DNA from 2 places in the Shewanella sediminis HAW-EB3 genome. Region 2 is predicted to be linked to the other one. Evidence: riboswitches for the same ligand, from Rfam matches in the RefSeq annotation. Region 2 holds a riboswitch; the other holds the start of a gene.
What was found. A riboswitch is a leader RNA that binds a small molecule or an ion and turns the genes downstream of it on or off. The one in region 2 is predicted to bind thiamine pyrophosphate.

Region 1 (8,295 bases), 890 kb from region 2:
AGCCCAAAAATCTGTCATTACGCTATCCGCTTTCTATTTCTGATTAGTCATCTAAAAAAATAAACTCACATTTACCTGAGTAAATATGAGTTTATCATGGCGTATCTTGGGTAATACCCGTTATTCGCTGTGAGAGAGATCCAGCTCACCACCAATAAACTTACACACAAATACGGCCTTGCCCCACTTCTCATGGGCGGCCTGCATCTCAACGGCAAGCATAGACATCACATCGCTGTACTCACCACAGACCTGAGTCGCCATCGCATTGGTTTTACGCTCGATATTTGAATAACTATCGACCCGACCGATAAACCATCTGATCGGATCCAGGTAGTTATCTTGTAAAGGGTAACAGCTTATCTCGGCAGTTAATTTCATTTCATTGACCTCAGGCAGCCCTCTTTATAAGAAGAAAACCGCCACAATTAAGTTAATTTCTTGTTTGCTTGCACATGTTTTAGCAATTTAATCCCGCAGGTAGTAAATTACATAAACTTGACGTTAACGGTTAATCCTAACTGGCGCGGATCCCCATAACGAATATATTGCTTATCGGCCCAATCCTGATCCGGCTCGTTCCCGAAGTAGAAGCCACGGGTGCCATATTGTTCATCAAACAAGTTACGCCCCCACAGGTAGGCTGACCAGAGATCGGTCTCATAACCCATACGCGCATTAAAGATAGTATAGGCATCAGACTTAGACTCGTTGCTGTCTGAGTAGTAGAAATCACTCTTACCACTGGTCGTCAGGTTAGCGAACCAGCCTGAATCGGTGCGATAGGTGGCACCGGCACTATAGGTAAAGTTAGGAGAATGAGCGAGTTCACGGCCCGACAGGTCGACGGTTCCGCCATACTTATCCTGATACTCATAATCACCATAGGCAGTTTCAAGCCAGCCCAGAGTGGCATAAAGCTTTAGATTATCAGTCGCGTACCAGTTCCCCTCTAACTCGGCTCCATAATTGTGCGAGCTTCCCGCGTTCTCTGTATATAAGATGAATTTCTGTGGCTCATCAGGGTTCTGCTGTGAGGCCGACACCTGTTGATCACGTCTGTCCATATAGAAAAATGATAAATTGGTTGACGCCTGCCCCTCTAACCAGTTGGATTTAAGTCCTATTTCATAGTTATATAGGGTCTCGGTATCGTACTCTTTCTTGTCCGACAGCTCGGTTGGCAGCGACATATTAAAGCCACCCGCCTTATAACCACGCGCGACTCTGACATAGGCCTGCTGAGTGAGACTTATAGCCTTACTCAGAGCAATATGCCCGCCCCACATCGTTTCACTCGGGTTAAACGCATCGCCGGCACTATCGGCATACTCACTGTCACGGCTCTCGACTCTGGCACCAACAGAGAGGGAGTAATCATTGCCTAAGTCTGAGTCTATTTGAGCAAAGACGGCCAGATTTTCAGCCTCATATTCTGCCGTTAACGGATCTTCCCAACCGTTATAGATCTCTAATGTGTCGTTATCTTCATCGAGTTTCATGCCATAGAGACCCACTAACCAGTCGGTACTCCCGGCAAAGATCCGTCCGGCTTCGGTTGAACTCAGTCTGAACTCCTGGCTAACGGATTTGCGTTCACCCTCTTTGTTCCAGGTGTAGTCATATTGGCAAGCCTCGCCATAACAGGTCAGATCCCCCCAATAATCCGGGTTAGCCCAATCGCCATCGTAACCATGATGATGCTGAGTTTGCGCATAAGAGGTCAAAGAGACGAGCTCGAATGACTCGGCTCCGGAATAGGTCATCTTCAGCGAGCTACCTGTGGTGCGCTGTTTATCGACACCGGGCTCATCGGTGAGCGTATCGAAGCCATTGTTATCTAATGTCCAGGCATCGTAGCCATTATCATAATCGGCATGAAGCAGGGTAAGGTCGAGCTCAAGATGGTCGGTCGCATACCAGCGTAATTTGGCACGTCCGGTAAACTCATCACGCCCATTGGTATCATCCCGGCCCAGGTAGAGGTTATCTCTATAGCCGTTTTGTTTATGTTGCTGCAAAGATACCCGATAGAGTAACTTGCCCGAATCAGTCAATGGACCCGAGCTAAAACCACTGAATGTAGTGAGGTCATCATCACCCATCGACACTTCGGCGCCATGCTCAAAGACATCGGTGGGATCATTACTCTTAAGGTAGATTAAGCCTGCTAATGCGTTAGCACCGTAGCGCGTTCCTTGAGGGCCGCGAAGCACTTCAACCTGCTGAAGATCATACATGCTGGAGATCATGCCAAGACCGGACATATCGATATCATCGATGATGTAACCGACCGAAGAATTAGGTGCCCCTTGATACTCCTCCTGCTCTCCGACACCTCGGATCTGGAAGTATTTAGGTCTCGAACTTCCACCGGACCAGTTGAAGTTAGCAATCGAGTTGAGCACCTCTTCAAAATGCTGAGCCCCCTCATCCTCAATCTGCTGTTGATCGATAACGGTAATACTCGACGGCATTTTGTCTAAGGAAGCGCCTCTGAAATCGGAAGTAACCACAATCACTTCCATCTCATCGGAGGTGGTAGGTTCATTGGCTGGTTCGGCAGAGAAGGCATAGCCGCTGGTCAATGCCGTAGAGATGGCAAGTGCGACTGGTGATACGCGTTTTAACGTATCAGATCTGAAACTAAGTGATTTAAAAGTAAATGGTTTAAAAGTAAACGGTTTAAAAATAGACATAGGACCCCAAATTAATATTTTGAGATCCGGCAACTGGAAAAGCGAGAAAGGTGGTACAAATACAATTGTACTTATTGGCCCATTCCTACGCCGGTATTAGCCGGATCAGGTTCAAAGGGTTTGTCTTATGACATCTCAGACACGGCACTAATATTATCAGCACAGCATCACCCCTTGGCGCCGGCAAGTATACATGAGTTAAACAAGTGATTGACATACTTATGTCATCATTAAGTGAATTTTCATAAAAAAACGTCAGCATAGCTGACGTTTTTTGTAAAAATTTTAACCAGTCACAAGTAAAACCAGTCAAAAACAGAGATTAGTTAGAGAAAGCTTTTCTCACATAGAGCTCATACCTGACCGCATTCGCATTCGGGGCAAGCGCCGTCACCTGCATACGTTGCTTTCCGTGAAGTTTTAACGATTTCCAGGCGCTCGCTTCATCTTCTATGGTAAACCCGCTGACATCATACCAGGTGAATTTATATTGAAGACGCAGATCGGTGGCAACTTTGCTCTGTATGATCCCTGAGCCCTGCAGTAAGTCGCCCTGTTGACGGGCCTGTATCTGATTGACACTGACTTCACTGCCAAAGCTTCGGTTATCGACTCTTACCTCACCGGTCGAGCTTCCCATGATACCTGAGGTATGTGGAGCGCAGGCGGTAATTAGAAGTGCTGCGGCAAATGCCAGTACTAATTTTTTCTTCATAAATTTTCTCTCTGTCACAGAAATGGTTCCAATCGAAGTAACCGATTTCGAAATTAATCAATCAAGAAGTGTGCCCGCGCCGTGGCGATAAGCTTCTTCCTGCTTGTCTGCCAACAATCGATACTAACATTAGCCACCCTGCGACCCTGTCGCGTGATCTTACATTCGGCGAATGTATCTTTATGGTAACCAGCCCTTAAATAATCGATTGAAAAATCAACAACCTTAGGGACTTTTGAGGTGTTCATAAACACCATCAATTGAACGATGGCTGACATCTCCATAAATCCGGCAATCACGCCACCATGAATAGCAGGCAGGGTCGGATTACCGATATTGTCATCCTTCGCGGGTAACCTGAATACCAACTCGTCACCGAAACGCTCGACAGCCATACCGATAAAGTTGGTATAGGGGACATGCGCTAACAGGTGACTGAAGTCATTGAGCTCGGTGGCCTGTTTAACTATCTCTTTTACGTCCAACAAGGCTGAACGTTCGGGAGTGTGTGTTTGGTTCTGGCTTTGGCACTCAGTCGAGAGCGAAACATTCCTAGGCTGCTCAATTGCCTTGCCCAGCAACGCCTGACGAAAATTATCGCCAATCATCTCAGGGCTTATCCGCATAAATGAACCGACGGCATGAGCAATCGGATCATCGATTGAATCTTGGTACGCGATAGCGCGTGTAAAGGCCACGCTCGACGATATTTTATAGCACTCGGCAAACCCATAGACAGGCTTATTGGGCTGTGCCGGTTTCATGTAATCGACACGCAAATCCAGAGTCGGTGATAGCTCTAAACTATGATAGTGATCATAGATAGAACAGACTACAGCACTGCCACTCGCCGTATCCATCAAGGTAGTGATCACACCACCATGGATAACGCCGGTATCGGGATAACCAATCAATTCACTGCTATAGGGCAGCTCTATCAATACATGGTGCTCACTCGCTTCATGTACAGTCAAATTCAGCCGACGACACTGCGCAAGCTGATCGACGAAACGAGTCGCTATTTGTGTTAAGGGGAAAAACTCAGGGTTAACCTTCATGACTCCGTACTCACCATTATCTGTCAGGATTCAACATACGCCCCAAGGGCTCACCGCCAAGCAGGTGCATATGTATATGAAACACCTCCTGTCCGGCATGTTTATTACAGTTCATAATTAAGCGATAGCCATCTTCTGCGATCCCCTCTTCCGCAGCTAACTTAGCAGCAACGGTCACCATACGGCCAAGCGCTTTCTCATCTGATGCCTTAACTTCATTCACGGTCGGGATCAGATGGTTGGGTATAATTAGAATGTGGCTCGGTGCTTGCGCACTGATATCACGAAAAGCGGTAACTAAATCATCCTGAAACAAGATCTCTGCAGGGATTTCACGACGAATAATTTTACTGAAAATGGTTTCTTCGGCCACTATAATGTCCTCGACTCGATGGGAATAATAGAAGTATACCTATATTTATGGGTTTATGATCGATAGCACACTAGATTCATCTTTCTTAAAAGCATCCACTTATACCAATCGGTATAAAGATGTGATCGCTCAGCGAGAGTTTAGCGCTTCAGAGGCAAGGCAACGAGTGAAGAGCATAGTTACTCTACGTTTAAGCTCGTTAACACTGCATCGGATGCGCTAAAACTCGCCTTTCAGGAGTCTTTTTGGCTGCCTACTTCTGCGTTGAATAACTTCAGAAGGGAACACCATTCCCTCATCCATCCGCCTTGAATTAGTTTGCCAAAAAAACTCTGAGTAGATCACTTTCTTATACCGATTGGTATTATTATGCGAATCCAGGATTTGGTATTATATCTGACTGAACTTGTTGGCTAAACGAACAACTAATTACAATCAACTACAACCAGCCCCCCCACAAAAACAACGGCAACCAAACAGAAAAACAACAATTACACAATTGTGTATACATATATATTGACAAGAGTTGTGGATAGGCATTTAATAGATAAAATTTTTCCGGAATAACATCATGCTTACCGATAAAGAAACCGCGTTACTTAATGCCGCTACCGATCTGATTAGAGAACATGGAATGATAGCACTGAACATGTCAGATGTTCATAAGAAGGCTGGGTATTCACGAGCGGCTCAATATCAATCCTTCAGCGATAAAAACTCTCTGCTTGCCGCATTATGCATGCGTGAGCTGGTGCAAAATACATGTGCGATTGAAGAGCAAAGATATAAAGAGTTAACCGGTGATTTTACTGTTGTACTCAGGCCTGTGGTCTACAACTACCTGAAACTGGCCGATAGACTCATGATTGATTCCGCCTTTGAGCAGATGTTCAAATCAGTACAGAGTCTGCCTGATGTAGAAGAGTTCTCTTTCCTCAAGCAAGGGTTTGATTTCTTAAATACCGAAAGAATTCAAAAAGCCTAGCACCAACATCTCTGGGCGCAGTTTGAAACTCGCCCATTTATCTTGCCCAAACTCTAAATAATAGAATCTATACCCTTTAATTTGATCAAAATATGTTGGCATGCAGAGCAAACATATTTTCCATCCAGAGTATTTTTGTATATACCAATCAGTATAAAGATGTGATCGCTCAGCTAGAATTTAGCGCTTTCGAGGCAAGGCAGCGAGTGAGGAGCATAGTTACTCTACGTTTAAGCTCGTTAACACAGCATCGGATGCGCTAAAACTTGCCTTTCAGGAGTGTTTTTGGCTGCCTACTTCTGCGTTGAATGACTTCAGAAGGGATCACCATTCTCTCATCCATTCGCCTTGAATTAGTTTGCCAAAAAAGCTCTGAGTAGATCACTTTCTTATACCGATTGGTATAATTCATCACAACATGAACATAGACCAAAACTTTTGACCTTGATGATCTTCAATCTGGTTTCATCTTTCGACGTATCATCTCTTCCATCACTCTCCGGGGCCGAATTATTTGCGATGGTGATTAACGTTGCCGCCATACCAAAGAGTGTGACCTTTATGATGTACAAACTAAAGGATAGGGTTAGCAGAGCTAATATGCCCCATAGGGAATCTTGATAACCATAGATGGTCAGTAGCGTAAATCCACCACCCATAGTCAAAATAGCCAATGAAATCGTGAGCAGCGTATCGAGAGTCCCGAGATTACGCGTAAACTCATTGATACTTTTCATCACCGTATCCTAGGCTTTAATCAAGTAAACAGTGCCATCTTTCTCATACACATTACTGACTTCATTACCCTCACCCAGTACAACAACCTGCTGTCCCTTCTCAGTTACCGCATTACCCGCAGCATCCAAAATGATGGCAATTCCCAAAGCCGTTAACATAGGAGAATGATAAGAGCGATAATGGCGATGAGTCTTAGGAACAACAATCACGGCCCCTCTTTTTACACGTTTAGGGCTGACATGTTGACACTTAACCCCACCGGCGCGTTCACAGCCGACTGTCGCGGCATTAGATTCAAAAGAAACAGTGGTGCCAAAATATAATATAAACATGCTTAAAATAGCCGTTAGTGACTTAACCATCTTAAAAACCTCAACTTAAACGATGAATATTTACCCTGAGAGTAAATGATAGAGTGCAAGTATACACAACGCATACACAACTGTATAGCGCAGTGCGTAATCACCAGTTCCCCCTTCAACCTTTATTGCTTGTCCTTTTTCATTTCGTCATTAATCGTTATCACTTTTTTTAAGACAAAAAAAAGCAGGAAAGTCATCACTTTCCTGCTTTCTTCTGCTTAATACACACTATATCAAGCATGAACCTCATGGAGGTGGGTCTGAGCCCAGGCAATAGCTTGTCCCCTACTGGACACACCAATTTTTCTAAATGCTCGATACAGATGAGTCTTAATTGTGCTTTCACTAACAAAGAGTTGATTGGCAATATCCACATTGGTACTGCCCGAGAGCAACGCCTGTAGCACTTCTCGCTCTCGGATCGTCAAACTTTCACTCTCTTCATGATTGAACTCTTCGTCACTGCTGCCAACGCTGAGCTCAGCAGGAATATAGCTCCTGCCCCTGAGGATATTGTTTAACTCCTTGCCAATAACCTCGAGAGAGAGATCATTATAAAAAACACCCGCCGTCACCGAGGGGTTAATTAAAAATTTAATATCGACCTGTTTCGGGAAATGAATAAAAACGACTTTTAATCCTGCGTGTTCACGTTCGATATGTCGCTGCAGTTGATAAGCGACTTGCACATCTACCGAAGCAAGGTCGAAAATGACTAAGGATGATTGCGTCTCTCTCAACTGACACTCGAGCGACTCGGGCCTGACACTATACAATTTGATTAAAAATTCCTGGGGCCAGCGGGTTTCGAGTAGGTCACATAAAAGTTGAGAACGGGAAACGACAACCCAATGGGTAACTTTGAACATTAATCGCACTCCATGCTACGAAATAGGCAGTTATCACAAACCAGACCAGCAACAATACAACCTACATTAAGGCAACAAATCTAGCTACTACTTTCACATGATAAGTAGATACTTTGGCCAACTTAATAATCTCATTCTTATTCGGTAATCCAACCGCTTTTCAACGAGCTCTCTTGGACCAATGCCATTGATTGTCAGTAATTATCCCTTGAACTAAGGGAGAGAGCATCCATCGGGAGTATGAAAGCAAAGTAGCCGAAAGGATCGATCTCGACCAATGGACTAGACTAAAGCGCTATACCAAAAGAGGTAATCAATCGTTATTGATTTAACCAGGCGAGCTTGGCTTGATATTGCCTTTGGCTTTCAGGTAACTCGGCATAAGAGAGTGCCTGAGATAATGAGCTTCTTGCGGCGACTGACTCACCAAGCGCATATTGTGCCTTGGCCAGATCAAAATATGCCCTGTGGTAATAGGGCGTGTTTTGTAGAAACT
Region 2 (8,295 bases):
GCCGTGTTGGGTGTAATTAGAGTGATCAGCCCTTTCAGGGGGAGAAAATTCAGATGACTGATAGTCCCATCACGGACGGATCCTCCAGAACCATTAGCTGAGTCACTATCTAAACCAGGACCTGAGTCGTTATCTAATTTTTTAGTGTTTGATTCAGCTCTTGATTGAGCAGTAAAGTGGGCTCCACAGCTGGCAACCATCACAGGATCGAGTATGACGCTCACATCCATTGCATTCGTTTGTGTAAACTCACGCAAAGAGGTATTGAGCCATTTGCCGAGCAAATTTAACTGCGCTTGACTCGCTAAGAGTCCAATCTTAATCGCCATGGGCGGTAGGTCAGTTAGTAGCACATCAAGCTGAGCCAGTAACATCGCCTCAGACACAGGTTCTACCAGGGTTACACTCACCGAGTTCTGAGCCGTCAAGCAAGTGATCGCACTACAGGCGTGACAACCAAGATCTTGTATTGTCGCGAGATCGGCCTGTATGCCGGCGCCTCCCCCGCTATCTGAGCCTGCAATTGTCCAAACCACAGGCTTTAAAGCTGACGACGTCAGCTCTAAATTGGTCATGGTCTAGCCCTCGGTTTCTACAAGTTCAACATCTTCCACCAACGCGCCGCTTTCATGGTAAAGCGCCGCCCCCTTAGCCTTAAATTCTGCAGACATCTGAGCCATACCCGACTCTTTGACACTCTTAGCCTTAAACTCCGTGTCTGTATGCAGCTTAACCTCTTGCGCCGCCGCATATTCTCTGACCTCTTGGCTTATCTTCATCGAACAGAACTTGGGCCCGCACATGGAGCAGAAATGAGCAACTTTCGCCGATTCCTGCGGAAGCGATTCATCGTGATAGGCTCTGGCGGTGTCAGGATCCAGTCCTAAGTTATATTGATCTTCCCAGCGAAACTCAAACCTTGCCTTGGACAGGGCATTGTCTCGAATTTGTGCTGTCGGATGACCCTTAGCCACATCACCGGCATGAGCGGCAATCTTATAGGTGATCAAGCCTTGCTTGACGTCTTCCTTGTTCGGTAAACCTAAGTGCTCTTTTGGCGTCACATAGCAGAGCATGGCACAGCCATACCAGGCAATCATTGCCGCGCCGATCCCCGAAGTGAAATGATCATAACCCGGTGCGATATCGGTAGTCTGAGGGCCTAAGGTATAAAATGGCGCTTCATCACACACCTCAAGCTGCTTATCCATGTTCTCTTTAATCAGATTCATGGGGATATGACCCGGCCCCTCGATGATCGTTTGCACATCGTACTCCCAGGCAATCTTAACTAACTCACCTAAGGTTTCGAGTTCAGAAAATTGTGCTTCATCGTTAGCATCGGCAATTGATCCCGGTCGCATTCCATCACCGAGTGACAATGAAACGTCATAGGCGGCGCAAAGCTCACAGATATCCCGGAAGTGTTCATACAAGAAGTTTTCAAGATGGTGAGAGAGACACCACTTTGCCATAATTGATCCGCCCCGTGAGACGATGCCGGTCAAACGCTTGGCCGTCATCGGGACGTAGCGAAGCAACACACCTGCGTGGATAGTAAAGTAATCGACGCCTTGCTCTGCCTGTTCAAGCAGAGTATCTCTGAATATCTCCCATGTGAGGTCTTCCGCCACGCCATTGACCTTCTCCAGAGCTTGGTAGATGGGCACGGTACCAATAGGCACTGGCGAGTTTCGTATGATCCATTCCCTTGTTTCATGAATATATCGACCCGTCGATAGATCCATTACCGTATCGGCTCCCCAACGCGTCGACCAAACCAGTTTTTCAACTTCCTCTTCGATTGAAGAGGTCACCGCAGAGTTACCTATATTGGCGTTCACTTTAACCAGAAAGTTACGACCGATAATCATAGGTTCGGCTTCGGGATGGTTAATATTCAGCGGAATAATGGCACGTCCCCGTGCCACCTCTTGCCGGACAAACTCAGGGGTAATAGGCTGACTTATCGCCGCGCCGAAACTTTCACCTTCTGCTTTCTGAGTTAACGCTTCATCGGTCACTTCACTCAAAGCCATATTCTCTCTGATGGCAATGTACTCCATTTCCGGGGTAACTATCCCCTGTCTGGCATAATGAAGTTGAGTCACACACTGACCTTGTTTGGCCTTTCTGGGTGAAAGAAGCGAGTCGAAACGCAGATGGTCGAGTCCGTAATCGGCTAACCTTTGCTGTGTAAAACCAGAACTGGCAGCGATCAATTGCTCGGTATCATTGCGCTCAAGGATCCAATTTGCCCTGAACTTATCCAGACCTTCACGGACGTTAATCTTGGCGTTGGGATCGGAATATGGACCGGCACAATCGTACACTTTCAATGGCGGATTTGATTCTAAAACGGGATGAGATTCGGTGCCGCCAATCATGGTCTCTGATTGGTGTATTTGACGCATACCTACCCGAATATCATCACGGCTACCGACTAAGTAAACTTTCTCAGAATTTGGATGTTGAAGTGGTTTTAGATTATCAATAAATTGTTGAGCTTGAGCTCGGGTTTCACGACGTGTTGACATAAGCAATCTCACTTTAAATAAAAGAATGAAGTTGCTTGCCAGGAGAGTTGAATAGCGAATGCATCAACACAAATAATGAAGATGCATCAAATAATTACCAAAGTGTACGACTGTAACGTATCGATAATAAACCTTAATTTGAGCTAAGCTTTATTGGTACAAATGTACTCGACTAATAAACGTTATCGTACAGGTTTACTGTAATTATCATGCTTGTTTCCTTCGCGAGTATTAACACGATCAGGTTCAACGGATCCCGAATAAACGGTCTCAGCCAATAGGCACTCCGACAAGATGTTGAGAAGTATAGACTTAATGCATTAAATTAAACAAGGGATTTATTTTTTATTCTCACCTGGTAGTGCGAGCAATATCAAACCCAACCAAAACCCTTTAAAAACAAGCAGCTAACTCAATGCGCGCCCATTTTTATCAGGCATTTCAATTCTAACTATGAATTAAAATCATCTTTTGCATGCTTGTTTTACAATCAATCACCTTATCTGTTTTCTTAGATAAGATGAATTATCCGAGGTTTTGGTAGACCAAATAGTCGCGTTCAACAGTAATAGATAGTGGTATTTCGATTTTCCTCTTACTGTTTGTGACCCGCGTAACCCAAAAATAGTTGATTTTAAATCCAGTCATCTTTTGGCTGTAAGGCAGTCAACAAAACAAGCGTACACGTGTACGCTCAATCATGGTGTTTTGAATTAATTGCTGTTACACTCACCTCAATTGGTCTTACCAGAAGTTGACTTTACTATGCCTGTACAGGAACTATATTCCACTCCCTCGCCGTCGATAAGTGTTAATTCAAGTGGTTACACAAGGAGTGAAGAAACGGCAAATAGCATGAGCCATGCTCTGGGTGTAATAGCCGGGATAATCGGTCTTATTTTTTCCCTGATCAAAGGGCAAGAGACACTAACAAATATTCAGTTAATCGGTGTTGTCATTTATTGTGCCAGCATCATACTGCTTTTCGCCTGTTCGACTCTGTACCACTCAGTGTCAGATCCAGCATTAAAACATAAACTTAAAATCGCAGACCATTGCGCAATCTATTTCTTGATTGCAGGAACCTATACCCCCTTGATGTTAATCGCCCTCACGGGCACTCAAGCAAAGGTGATCTTAATTTCAATTTGGTCTTTAGCCTTGGGTGGTGTGCTTTTTAAAACCCTATTTATCCATCGTTTCAAGAAGTTTAGTGTCGCTCTTTATCTGATTATGGGATGGTTATGCATGACCGTCATCAATGATCTGATTTCAGCCATGTCTCCACTTGGTTTCCAGCTATTGTTAACCGGCGGAATTTTTTACAGTCTGGGGGTAGTCTTTTATGTAGGTAAAAGAATACCTTATAACCATGCTATCTGGCACCTGTTCGTATTAGGTGGCGCAATAAGCCATTTCCTTTGTGTGTATCTGACACTCATCTAATAGGCCGATAAGATAACTATGCTTCTCGACAAGGAATGTCGAAAAGGGCCTCTATCGGACGATTTGTCATCTCATTAATACGCGCTTAGCAATTCACAACATCGCTTTATTAAGCTTCCTACCTCTCCACTTCACTTCACTAAGCTTGCACTCTTCAAATCCATCGACTCTCCATGCATGATTTCGTCACGCAACATCTATCTCCATAGATATCACCTATTTGCCACTTCCACTTCCACTTCTACTTCTACTTCCACTTCTACTTCTACTTCCACTTCCACTTCCACTTCCACTTCCACTTCCACTTCCACTTCCACTTCCACTGCTATCAAAACAGATTGTTTTCCCATATACGAATTAATTGCTTTCTTTTATACGAATAAATTGAATTTAGAACACCTCTAATTGTATCAACATTTAAGAATCGCCCATAAAAACACCAAAACAATTAACATCCAAGACCACAAAAAACAAACAAAGCCGACACATAACCACCTACAAGTTTAATTTATTTATTTGAACCAATGCAGAGTTTTTATAACTCGAGTACATATAAGACTAAATTAAGTGTTGACGAGACATTTAATATAAACATATTATCAAATAAATGTATCAACATGTAACATTGCGAATCACCTTTTTCTAATTTAAGTCGAAGTGTTATTTATATGATTATCAGCATGGCGTACAGTTTATTACATCAAGTTAAACATTACTCTCTTGTCTATATTTAACTTTTTCATTTATGTCTGATCAGGATTACATTAGCCATAAATACCGATTGACAAAGTAAGCCCAAATGCATTGATATCTCTAACGTTTTACGCGCTCACCAGCCAGTAACTGTTGAGGGTTTGTCACCTTTATAATTGCAAACGTTGTTAAGAACAACTGAACCACCACATTTATACCATACGGCATAATGTAAAGGTTCGGCGTTCAATAAAATTTGTTACAAATAATAAATCGAGATTTACAGATTAATATTCACTAATCGTTCATCTCCATAAAACTTAATTAGAAAATCCTCATCAGACTTCACATCTGAGTTTCTGAGCATTTTTATATTGTTAATGACACATATATTGGATTGGAATATGCCAACAACACCCGTTCTTTCTTCTATACCTATAAATCATGGCTCAAATAAGTTTAATTACTTATATTGCATCGCCATCACTGGGTTTGCCTTGTTAGGCTCAACATCAGCTTATGCCGTTAACGAGTATGAGATCACCCGTAAAGAAGTAGAAACCAATTGGTCAGGTTATATCAATGTAGGGTTTACCCGTAACTCCTATGATTCTGACACTTTTAGCGCCTATCAGGCGTATAACTTTAGTAGCCGTGTTAGCTATAAATCTGATTGGGGCAGCTTGTTACTGACTCTCGGTGGTGAAAAGCAAACTCTTCATGGAAAAGAGTCGAGTTTCTACGATCCTCTATTGGATTATCGAACGCCTTTTCACGTGTTTTCCGACACCCTTTTTCTTAGGGGAAGTGTCGGTGTCTATCTTCCGGGAAATCATTATTCCAAACTCGATCGTCTGCAATATGCGCCACGTGTCGCCGGCTACCTGTATTGGACGCCTACGGATTCAATGAGTTTTTACCTGTCCCCTCGCTATCGCTATAACGCCTACCAGTATAAGACGGCGGGTCAGAGAGTATTGATTGAGCACCAGTTCGATACCCTGGCCGATGCTCAGTGGCAAATTACCGACAGCCTCTATTTTGATGTTACCGGTCGCTACCGGATGTCAAAAAACTATTACGGCAGACGTATGGATGACCAGTTTACTTTTGCTCAAGAGCTGGGCTGGGAATTCAGTTCCGATTGGGTTGTGGCTATCGGACACAACAACAGCGGCAAATTCTATGACCCAGAAATCGGCCCTTCTCAAGGCTTTGAAGTCTACGACAAGAAAAGCTCAACCTTCTACTTGTCACTAACAACATATTTATAAGTAAGACATTTAATCAAGAGGTATAAATGAACAAGTCAATGCTTTGCTTGGCCATAACAGGAGCTTGGGCTCTTACCGGCTGTGGCGCTGGAGAAGAACCCTATAAGGAACTTCCCAAAGATGAAAAACAGATCACCACAGCTGATATAGACAAGGCCGGCGAACGCCAGTATCTCTATATTCGCAGTGTAGGAAAGGCACCGCGTTATGCCGCATCAATTCGCGGTTTCTCTCAGGGTACACCAAAATTGGTCACGCTACGCAAGACTGCAAATGGTATTCAGGTGCGCCAAATCGATCGTGATGCCATTGGACTGGATCATGACTCTCGTTATGACGATGAATACAACGAAGCTCCTGTGCTGACCATTCCCGGTAAGTATATCGATTACAAGTGTACCGAAGACAGATGGCGCGAATGTATCAACGTCGAAGAGGAAAACAGGGACGCCGATCTAAAGTGGCAGGACAAAAACTATTTTATTCCGGACTTTGCCGAGACTAAGATTGCCGAGCTGGGCATTAACGATCTATTTATGTTCGGTCAATGCGTTACCGAAACCGAAGATCCACGCCTGGTCAACAGCGGTGACTGGAAAGGCTATGAGATGGATCTGGCCAAGGGTGTCATCAACATCGAAATCGAGCACACCTATCAAGCCGAGCCACAGTGTCTCAATAAGTTCTATAATGGCAGCCTGGATAACCTCTCATTTACCAGCACAGAATATATCTCTATCGTTGCCATCGATGAACTGGCAAATAAAGAATATCAGGCGATCCCATACAGCCCGAACGAAAATGGAACCTACGGATTCTTCACCTCGGATCACAGCTATCGCGATGCCACTGACAGCGCCGGTGTCGATGGATATGTTCGTACCTACATGAACCGGGTCGATCCAACCAAGAAGAGCTTAACTTACTATCTGAGTAATAACTTCTTCTTGCCAAAAAACAAGCCATATTTAGACGCTGCACATCAAACGATCACAGCGCTTAATATCGAAAATAAGCTCTACAAGACAGGCTTCCCGGAGCTTATTATCGAACAAGCCCATGATAAGCGTCATGGTGACTTGCGCTACAGTAACATTACGCTGTTCGATGAGCCTCTCGATAATGGTTTAGCAGGCTATGGTCCCTCTGCCGCTAACCCTGCAACGGGTGAAATCGTCAGTGCCCGAGTGAATCAGTACAGCTCTAACCTGAAACAAGGCGCAGTGCGTTATTATCGCCAGGTTCGCCTCGATTATAATCGTGGCAAGTTAGACGCATCATCTGCGGCAGAGCTCACTGGTGTACCTTACTCATCAACCGCTACAGCGGAAGTTGTAAAAGTTACCGACACAACTGCAGATACAAGCATGTTTGCTAAGCCTGAAACCACTCTTGAGGTTGCGGCCAGCACGCTTCCAAAATTACCGGTAGACAACACTTTCGAAAATTTAGTCGAATTTGATGCCGATACACAGGCATTCTGGTCAGAAAACAGCATGATGCATGTTGATACGGTATTTGCCGAAGGTGGTCAAAACCGTGAGCTCCCAAGGGGTGTTAAAGATCACGAGATCAACTGGAAAAATCCATCCTTGTGGGTCGATGGCAGCATAGGCAATAAACTTATTGCCTTCGAAGAGATGCCAATCGCTTTGCAAGATGAACTAACGACTCAACTTGCGGCTCAGGCTTTCGCCGGAACCCTAAGTCACGAGCTTGGTCATACTTTCGGTTTGAGACATAATTTCTCCGGTAGTACCGATGCCGATAACACCTTCAGTGAAGCTGAGCTAAAAGCACTCAATGATCAGTTTTCTGCAGCGGGTTACCCGAACCTGACGGCTAAAGCAGAATTCTCAAGCCAGATGGACTATAACGTCAACCGTTTCGCGACTATGCTGCAGCCCTACGACTTAGCCGCGCTTCGTTTCGGTTATGCCCGTGAGGTCGAGCTTAAAGGCGAGCCTGAAACAGCCACTAAGTTTGTATCTCTTAAAGAGGAAGATGAGAAGCGTCGTCAGGAACTTATTGATGGTAACGTCAATGGAGACACGCGTTTTGGTGCGCTATATAACATTGCTCAACAGCACGACTTACGTAGTTACTCTTTCTGTACCGATGGTCATGTATCATTGAACAGCAACTGTAACCGTGGTGATGCAGGCGAAAACTTAAATGATATTGCCCAGTTCTATATAGATAAGTATAACGATAGCTATGAAACCGCGAACCTGAGACATAACCGTCAGACCCTGTTCGAAGATCATACCCTAAGCTATACCGTAGGCCGTAAGCGTCGTTTCGATGAAATTCGCCAATTTGTCGAAGACATCAGTAGCCTGGAG

Region 1: linked by a shared signal. The riboswitch ahead of SSED_RS14400 (TonB-dependent receptor) and the one ahead of thiC (phosphomethylpyrimidine synthase ThiC) in region 2 are both predicted to bind thiamine pyrophosphate.

What each region holds. Positions count from the first base shown of each region.
Region 1 is NC_009831.1:3,318,909-3,327,203, forward strand. Features, by position in the region: gene pnuC (nicotinamide riboside transporter PnuC) at 1-18, opposite strand, end outside; gene SSED_RS14395 (hypothetical protein) at 121-381, opposite strand; gene SSED_RS14400 (TonB-dependent receptor) at 489-2,699, opposite strand; TPP riboswitch at 2,765-2,884, opposite strand; gene SSED_RS14405 (YcfL family putative periplasmic lipoprotein) at 3,022-3,414, opposite strand; gene SSED_RS25180 (PaaI family thioesterase) at 3,468-4,472, opposite strand; gene hinT (purine nucleoside phosphoramidase) at 4,489-4,845, opposite strand; gene SSED_RS14425 (TetR/AcrR family transcriptional regulator) at 5,417-5,830, shown strand; gene SSED_RS14430 (hypothetical protein) at 6,220-6,567, opposite strand; gene SSED_RS14435 (hypothetical protein) at 6,577-6,930, opposite strand; gene SSED_RS14440 (LuxR C-terminal-related transcriptional regulator) at 7,164-7,799, opposite strand; gene SSED_RS14445 (tetratricopeptide repeat protein) at 8,120-8,295, opposite strand, start outside.
Region 2 is NC_009831.1:2,430,924-2,439,218, reverse strand. Features, by position in the region: gene thiE (thiamine phosphate synthase) at 1-575, opposite strand, end outside; gene thiC (phosphomethylpyrimidine synthase ThiC) at 579-2,537, opposite strand; TPP riboswitch at 2,738-2,836, opposite strand; gene trhA (PAQR family membrane homeostasis protein TrhA) at 3,303-3,983, shown strand; gene SSED_RS24830 (hypothetical protein) at 4,196-4,333, opposite strand; gene SSED_RS10440 (hypothetical protein) at 5,081-5,950, shown strand; gene SSED_RS10435 (zinc-dependent metalloprotease) at 5,977-8,295, shown strand, end outside.